Sinorhizobium meliloti: one gene and its partner. The main gene of each other region encodes a partner of the protein of the gene in region 2 in a complex. Links are inferred from orthologs where the notes say so. Each region holds a gene or a part of one and is shown on either strand. Other genes may lie near its edges.

Region 1 (3,811 bases), 700 kb from region 2 along the record:
GCGACAGGACGATCACGATCAGCGGCTGAATGGCTCCGACGGTTGCGGCTACACCGCCGGGCAGCCGGTAGGCGGATACGAAAAGCATCGTTTGAAAGAACGAGAAGTTGAGCGCGCCGAGCACGAAACTGCGCGCCAACCACACACCCGTCGGCATCTGCCGGACGACAAGCAGCAGCAGCAGTCCTGCCGGAAGCGCCCTCAGCATTGCGACCGTGACCGGGTAACCGGCCGGCAGGAATTCCGTTGTGACCAGATAGGTACTGCCCCATATGGCCGGCGCTATGGCCGTGAGCAGAATTTCGGTGCTGCGCGTACCCATCTCTTCACCTCAAGAATCTTTAGATCAAGATAACTCTACTCCAATGTATCTTGACGTCAAGATACATGGAGGCTACGACTTCGGGAAGGTCGAAACGTTCACTCAGGCCGCTGATGCAGACGGATATGGATCACGTTGACAAAATCCTGGCGCAGTGGCGCAGAGAGCGGCCGGAGCTCGATGCGACAGCCATGGGTCTGCTCGGTCGACTGTCGCGGCTCCGGGCTCATCTCGCTCGTGAGGTGGAAAGCACCCTTGCCGATCACGGCTTGAACTCGGCGAGTTTCGACGTGCTCGCAACGCTGCGGCGCTCCGGTCCGCCCTTCCGGCTCTCGCCGGGCGATCTGCTGGGAACGACGATGGTCACCTCCGGCACGATGACCAACCGCATCGACCAGCTCGAGAAAGCCGGGCTGGTCGAACGCCTGGACAATCCGGAAGACCGGCGCGGTGTCCTCATCGCTCTGACACCGGAGGGTCTCAAGCGCGTGGACGCGGCGGTCACTGCCCATGTCGCCAACCAGCAGCGCCTCGTTGCGGGCCTCGAACCCGATGAACGGGAGGCTCTGGACGCGCTGCTCAGGAAATTCCTCGCGGTCTTCGAATAGGTCGCCGGTCAGATCCGGCTCACCAGAGCCCTCACACGCTCGATATGACGCTTCCGCTTCGCCTCCGTCACCCGATCCATGTCGTGCAGAGTGACCATGCGGAAGTCGAGCCCCTTGCCGCAGAAGGCGGCGATGCCGCGCTTCAGCAGCCGCCGCACCGGATTTCCCATGTAGAGATGCACGACCCACCAGGGGGACCCGGTACTGGTCAGCGCCCAGAATAGCCTGATGTTGCGGAGGCGGGGAACGATACGGCCGCCTGCCGCATCATGGTCGAAAGCGACCCCGGGCGCGAAGACGCGATCGAAGAAGCCCTTGAGGATCGCCGGGAAATTGAACCACCATTGCGGAAAGACGAGCACGAGTCCGTCCGCAGCCCTCAGCCGCTCGATCCAGGGGGAGACCCCGGAGGCGTCGTAATCTTTATCGAAATAACTGCCCCGCTCGGCCACGGTCAGCCGCGGATCGAAGCCTTCGCGATAAAGGTCGAGCAGATCGACCGTATGGCCCCTGGCCTCGAGCGTTTCCCGGGCAATGCGGGCGACACTCGCAGCGAAGCTCTCCTCGAGCGGATGGGCGAGCACCATCAGGATATGCATCAGAAGAGGCTGCCCTGCTTCGTCGGCTCGCCGGAGCGTGCAGGCCGCTTCTTCGGCGACTGCGGCGCAGTGCCGTCCTCGCCGGCGACCGCCGCGATGCGGCCATCGGCGAATTCCAGCGAAAGCGCCATCCCGGGATGCACGGCAGCCGCCTGTTTAACCGGCTCGCCCGCGGCATCGCGCACCAGCGCGAAGCCGCGCTGCAGGACGCTGTGATAGGAGAGCGACTGCAGCACGCGGTCCTGTGCTGCAAGCGCGCTTTTCATCCTGCGCAGATCGGCGGCGATCGCCGCATCCCCACGCCTGCCCAGGCTGGAAACGCGATCCGATGCGCGATGAATCTGGCCGATCAGCCGCGACGGCAGAACGCGGAGCGAGGCATCGGCAGACGAAATGCGCTGAGCGCCACGTTGAACCTTACGCTCGACGATGCGCTCGGCCCGGTTGACGGCATCCAAGACGCGCTGACGGCGATCGACGATCCTTGCCGTCAGGAGCTCCGGCCGGAGATGGGCCGCATTGCGTTCGAAGCTTCGCCGCTTGTTGGCGGTGTTCATCTGCAGGCCGCGGCCGAGTCCGGCGGCCGCCTCGTCGAAGCGACGCCGAGGCAAGGCGAGCAATTGGTCGAGCGAGGGTAGCGCCCGCGCAAGCGAGCGCAGCGTCTGGCGGCGATTGTCCATCTGCCGCGCCGCGGCGCCCTTGAGCCGGGCTGCGAGACTGGCGAGCTGGGCCTCGAGATCGGCCTTCACCGGCACCGCCATTTCGGCCGCACCGGTCGGCGTCGGCGCCCGCTGGTCGGCCGCATGGTCGATCAGCGTCCAGTCCGTCTCGTGACCGACGGCCGAGATCAGAGGGATGGCGGAAGCCGCCGCGGCGCGCACCATCGCCTCGTCGTTGAAGCACCAGAGATCCTCGAGGCTGCCGCCGCCGCGCGCGACGATCAGCACGTCGGGCCGGGGAATGGAGCCGCCCGGCTGCAGCGCGTTGAAACCCTCGATCGCCGCCACGATCTCCTCGCAGGCGCCGTCGCCCTGCACGCGCACCGGCCAGACGATGACATGGACCGGGAAACGGTCGGCAATGCGGTGCAGGATGTCGCGGATCACAGCTCCGGTCGGCGAGGTCACGACGCCGACGACCCTCGGCATGAAAGGCAGCGGCCGCTTGCGGCCCGCATCGAAAAGGCCCTCCGCCGCAAGCTTGCGCTTGCGTTCCTCGATAAGCGCCATCAGCGCCCCGGCACCGGCCGGCTCAAGCGAGTCGATGACGATCTGATATTTGGACGAGCCGGGGAAGGTCGTGACCCTGCCGGTCGCGATGACCTCCATCCCCTCCTCCGGCCGGAACTTCAGCCGCGCGAAGGTGGTCTTCCAGACGACCGCATCGATGCGGGCGCGATCGTCCTTCAGGGCGAAATAAGCGTGTCCCGAGGAATGCGGGCCGCGGTAGCCGGAAATCTCGCCCCGCACCCGGACATGCTCGAAGGCCTGCTCGACCGTGCGCTTGATCGAGCCGGACAATTCCGACACCGAATATTCGGCGACGTTGGAGGGAGATTCGGAATCAAAGAACGAAGTCATGCGTCACTTGTAGCCGACACCGCGGCGAAGATCAGCAGTGAGGCGTAGCTATCTGCGGATTTTCTGCATCGTTTCACTGTTTCATCGAACCAGCGAAACGATCTTCCGGACGGAAAACCTATTGGACGTCGCGCCCGCCCTGCCCGAAGAAGCGCCGGGTCGCGTCGTCGGCCGGAAAGAAGGATTCGATCAGAACGCCCTCAACAAGCGCGTCCTGAGTCGAGCCGAAGGTCGAGAGCGTCGTGATGAAGCTAAGCGCCGCGTCACCGAGGCGCAGCTCGATGGGCAGCACCGGCAAGCGGTCTGTCGCCGGGAAGTTCTCGATCGCCACCGCCACCGCCGGGTCGGCAACCAGCCTGTTCAGCCTGCGCTGCAAGGGGCTGCGCGGCCCCTGCAGCCACGCCTCCATGCGAACCCGCTGAACGAGATCGGCTGCGGCGGCTTCCCAATTGACCACGAGGCTGCGGACGCTCTCTGCACCGAGAAAGCCGTCGAGGAAGTTCTCCCCCGGCTTGAACGGAACGCCCGTGGCGTCGACGAGCGCCTGGAAAGCCGGATTGGTCAGCAGCACCGTATACTGGTGGTCGAAAACGAGGCCCGGATAGGGATCGTGCCGGTCGAGCATCAGCCGGATGGCATGGGCGACGGCCTGAGGCATTGCATCGAGGCCCGTTGCCGGCCGCGCCGCAACGCGCGGCCGGT
Region 2 (4,366 bases):
TCCGCGAAGACGGAGGTATAGGCGGGGGCGTTGGGTTTGGCTTTCGCCTGAGCCCCGGTAATCACGTCGAATTTGTTGACGCCGTGATACTTGTCGGCCGCGGCTTCGGCCGGCGGATAGCCCTTGCCCTTCTGCGTGACCACATGGATCAGGACGGGGCCTTTCGCATTGTCGCGAACGTTGCGCAGGACCGGAAGCAGGTGGTCGAAGGAGTGTCCGTCGATCGGGCCGATATGGTAGAAACCCATCTCCTCGAATAGCGTGCCGCCGGTGACGTAACCCCGGGCATGCTCCACCGCGCGGGTGATCGCCCGGTCGACGGTCTTGCCGAGATAAGCGGTGAGTTTCTTGCCGACCTCGCGAATGCCCATATAGGTCCGCCCGGAGGCGAGTCGCGCCAGATAGGCGCTCATCGCGCCGGTCGGCGGTGCGATCGACATGTCGTTGTCGTTGAGAATGACGATGAGGCGCGCATCGAGCGCGCCGGCATTGTTGAGCGCTTCGAAGGCCATCCCGGCCGACATCGCGCCATCGCCGATCACCGCGATCACATTGCGGCTCTTGCCGTCGAGTTCGGCGGCGACAGCCATGCCGAGACCGGCCGAGATCGAGGTGGAGGAATGTGCTGCGCCGAAGGGGTCGTATTCGCTTTCCGCCCGCCGGGTGAAGCCCGAGAGCCCGTCTTCCTGGCGCAAGGTGCGGATGCGATCACGCCGGCCGGTCAGGATCTTGTGCGGATAGCACTGGTGTCCGACATCGAAGATCAGACGGTCATGCGGCGTGTCGAAGATCTTGTGGATTGCGATCGTCAGTTCGACGACGCCGAGGCCCGCGCCCAGGTGCCCCCCGGTGCGCGACACGGCATCGACCATCTCGGCACGCAATTCGGCCGCCAGCTGCGGCAGGTCCCTGTCGTCGATCTTCTTCAGATCGTCGGGATAGTCGACCTTATCGAGCAGGGGAGTTGCCGGCATCGGGTTGGTTGGCAGTTGTGTCACGCTGCATGCCTCATGCGCGCCGGAGACAGGCGCGCGCATTGTTGATGGGTCGTCGGAACGGCTCTTTATTAGAGGTAATCGCCGTTGAATGCAAAATTAGGCTTTCCTGCGGCTTCAACCAAGTGCGGGATGAGGAAAACCTGCGCGGTTTTCCGCCGCACCGCGATCCAACGCCTGAAAGCGAGCTTGACGGAGATCAGCTTGCGGGCAAGGGTATGAACTCTTCCTCGTCTCCCGGCACGATATCGAAGCGTCCCGTGCGCCATTCTTCCTTTGCCTTGTCGATCCGCTCCTTGGAGGAGGAAACGAAATTCCACCAGATATGCCGCGGCGAGCCGAGCGCTGCCCCGCCGAAGAGCATCACATGACAGCCTGCAGGCCCTGCGGTGATGGTGATTTCGTCGCCGGGACGAAATACGAGGAGCTGATTGTTGTCGAAATGGTCGCCGGCGATGATCGCTTCGCCGGAAAGGATGTAGAGCGCCCGCTCTTCCCAGTTGGCCGCGAAAGGCGCGCTCTTGCCGGGCTCGATCATGAGGTCGACATAGATCGTATCGGTAAAGGTGGAAACGGGCGAAGCCGCCCCTTCGAACTGGCCGATGACGACGCGCGCGCGAACCCCGCCGTCGGCAAGATGCGGCAGCATACGCTCCTCGGTGTGCGCGAAGACCGGATCGATCTCCTCCATGGCGTCGGGCAGCGCCAGCCAGGTCTGCAGTCCTGAAAGCGAGCGTTCGTGCCCGCGCTGGTTTTCCGGCGAGCGCTCCGAATGCACGATGCCGCGCCCGGCGGTCATCAGGTTCACGTCGCCCGGGCGAATGACCATTTCGGTGCCGAGGCTGTCGCGGTGCTTGATCTCGCCGTCGAACAGGTAGGTGACGGTCGAAAGGCCGATATGCGGATGCGGGCGGACGTCGATCGCCTGGCCGGCACGCAGCAGCGCCGGGCCCATCCGGTCGAAGAAGATGAAAGGACCGACGAGCCGGCGTTTCGCGGTCGGCAGCGCCCGCCTGACCTGCAGGCCGCCGATATCGCTGGTGCGCGGGATGATCAGATGCTCGATTGCGTCGCAGGCGGGCTTGTCTCCGGCGAGCGGATCGGGACCGGGAAAGAAGGACATGGCAGGCGCTCCGGTTGGTGGCATTCACTGAAGATTACCCTCAGTGCTTCCGGTTCGGTAGCGGCAATCGGGAGACGGAGCGTTTCCTGTTCCGAGTCCCGCAAGCGGAGAGAGGGACTTTTGCACCGATGCGTGCCGCTTGTCCCTTCGCCCCGCCCGCGGGGAGAAGGTGGCCGGCAGGCCGGATGAGGGGGCGAATCTCGCCTGGAATGAAGGCTACTCCGCGTCGAGCGGCTCGACTCCCTGCGGCCGGCCGGCGCGGTCGAGGCGGATCTTTTCGATACGATCCTCTGCCGCCTTCAACAGGGCCTCGCAGTGCTTCTTCAGGGCCTCGCCGCGCTCGTAGATCTCGATCGATTTGTCGAGTGCGACGTCGCCGCGTTCAAGCGCCGAAACGATACGTTCCAATTCCTCGACGGCCTGCTCGAAGGAGAGGGCGGAAACGTCCGGTTGCGCATTGTTGTTCATGAATTACCCTCTCATCAATCTCAGAATATGCAGGCCGGCCGACTCGGCGAGCCCTTGCAGGTCATAACCGCCTTCGAGCAGGCTGACGATGCGGTTTCCGGCGCTCCTGCCGGCAACGTCTAGGAGGCGACCCGTCGCCCAGTCGAAATCTTCGCCGACGAGATTGATCTGGGCCAATGGATCGCGGTGGTGGGCGTCGAAGCCGGCGGAAATCAGAAGGAAATCGGGCCGGAAATTTTCAAGCGCGGGCAGCACGCGCGATCGGAAGGCATCGCGGAAATGCTCGCTGCCGCTGTTGGGCGAAATCGGCGCATTGACGACATTGTTCCTGACGCCCGTCTCGTCCTTGGCACCGGTGCCGGGATAGAGCGGTATCTGATGCGTGGAGCAGAAGAGCACCGACGGGTCGTCCCAGAAAATGTCCTGTGTGCCGTTGCCGTGGTGGACGTCCCAGTCGACGATGGCAACACGTTCCGCACCATGCGCCGTCTGCGCGTAGCGCGCGGCGATCGCTACATTGTTGAAAAAGCAGAAGCCCATGGCCCTGTTTTTCTCGGCGTGGTGGCCGGGCGGGCGGGCTGCCACGAAGGCATTGTCCGCTTCGCCGGCGAAGACCGCGTCGACGGCCGCCACAGCACCGCCGATACCGGTCAACGCGGCCTCGAGGCTTTGCGGGCTTGCATAGGTATCGGACTCGATCTGGTTGATGTCCTCGTCCGGAATGTCCCGCTTGATCCCCAGCAGGTGCTCTTCGGTGTGGGCGAGCAACACCAGATTTTCGTCACCCTTCGATGCCTCGAGCCGCTCGAGATCCGCGAAATTCGGATGCTCCAACGCAAGATTCAAGGCCTTCAGCCGATCCGGCCGCTCGGGGTGCCCTTCCGGGACCTCGTGCTTCAGGAAGACCGGGTTTTCGTAGAGATGCGTGGTCATCCGGCGAAACTAGTGCGCATGCCTGTCAAAATCCATGGTGGGCGACGCGAAACTGCCGATTTTCAACAGCGCGGATCGAGCAGGATCTTGCCGTCGCGACGCGGGTCGGCCTGATGCGCAAGGGCGTCGGCAAGCCGGCTCAAGGGGTAGGTGGCGGCAATAGGGCTGGCAAAGAGGCCGCTCTGCAGCCCGGCGAAGCTGCGCAGGAAAGCGGCTTCGAGTGCCTCCCGGCCGGCGGAATGCACCCAGGTTCTCAGCCAAAGAAAGGCGAAGCGTATGTCCGGCCGGCCGCTGATCGCCGTCTGCGGCACGGGTGCGCCGCTGAGCGCTCCATACTGGATGAAGGTCCCGCCGGGGCGGATGGACCGCCCGATCAGTTCGCCCGCCAGCGTGCCGCCGACGGCGTCCAGCACCGCATCGAATTGGCTGCCCATAAGGCCGTCGCCGCTGTCGGCCACCAGGATCCGGTGTGTCTCGCCGAGACGGCCGCGGCTTCTGTCGCTGCGAAGCATGGCCGTCGGCACCGCGCCTTCGAGCGCAAGCAGCTTCATCAGCATGCCGCCGATGGCCGAGCCCGCCGCGGTCACGCCGACATCCATGCCCTCGAGCGATCCGAAATGCTCCCGCAGCGCTTCGGCAAGCGTCAACGCCGTTAGCGGATTGACATAGCTCATCGCTGCCTGTGCGTCCTCGATCCCGCCTGGCACGTGAAAGCACCACTCGGCCGGACGGAGGAGGAATTGCTGCCAAAGCCCGCTCGCGCCGATCGGGACGACCCGGTCTCCGGCCTTGAAACCTTGCACGTCCGGCCCGACGCGCCTGACGATGCCGACGCCCTCGAAGCCGG

The links. Proteins that work in one complex are often made in the same cells at the same time.
Region 1: the proteins of JOH52_RS01530 (region 2) and xseA are in contact, whole or in part, in a cryo-EM structure (PDB 8TXR), measured with the Escherichia coli proteins. The link is inferred for Sinorhizobium meliloti from one-to-one orthologs.

Annotation. Positions count from the first base shown.
Region 1 is NZ_JAGIOS010000001.1:1,013,080-1,016,890, forward strand. What follows is about bases 820-3,811. They hold xseA (exodeoxyribonuclease VII large subunit), read right to left. Parts: upstream 3,110-3,811; coding sequence 1,529-3,109; downstream 820-1,528. Other genes in these bases: JOH52_RS04880 (MarR family winged helix-turn-helix transcriptional regulator), read left to right, coding at 820-930; JOH52_RS04885 (NAD(P)H-dependent oxidoreductase), read right to left, coding at 939-1,529; JOH52_RS04895 (helix-turn-helix domain-containing protein), read right to left, coding at 3,228-3,811. Outside these bases: JOH52_RS04875 (EamA family transporter), read right to left, coding at 1-322; more of JOH52_RS04880, read left to right, coding at 436-819. UniProt on the Escherichia coli protein: Bidirectionally degrades single-stranded DNA into large acid-insoluble oligonucleotides, which are then degraded further into small acid-soluble oligonucleotides.
Region 2 is NZ_JAGIOS010000001.1:310,510-314,875, reverse strand. The notes cover bases 961-3,688. They hold JOH52_RS01530 (exodeoxyribonuclease VII small subunit), read right to left. Parts: upstream 2,587-3,688; coding sequence 2,335-2,586; downstream 961-2,334. Other genes in these bases: JOH52_RS01520 (zinc-dependent alcohol dehydrogenase family protein), read right to left, coding at 3,582-3,688; JOH52_RS01525 (histone deacetylase family protein), read right to left, coding at 2,590-3,519; JOH52_RS01535 (pirin family protein), read right to left, coding at 1,195-2,118; dxs (1-deoxy-D-xylulose-5-phosphate synthase), read right to left, coding at 961-974. Outside these bases: more of dxs, read right to left, coding at 1-960; more of JOH52_RS01520, read right to left, coding at 3,689-4,366. UniProt on the Escherichia coli protein: Bidirectionally degrades single-stranded DNA into large acid-insoluble oligonucleotides, which are then degraded further into small acid-soluble oligonucleotides.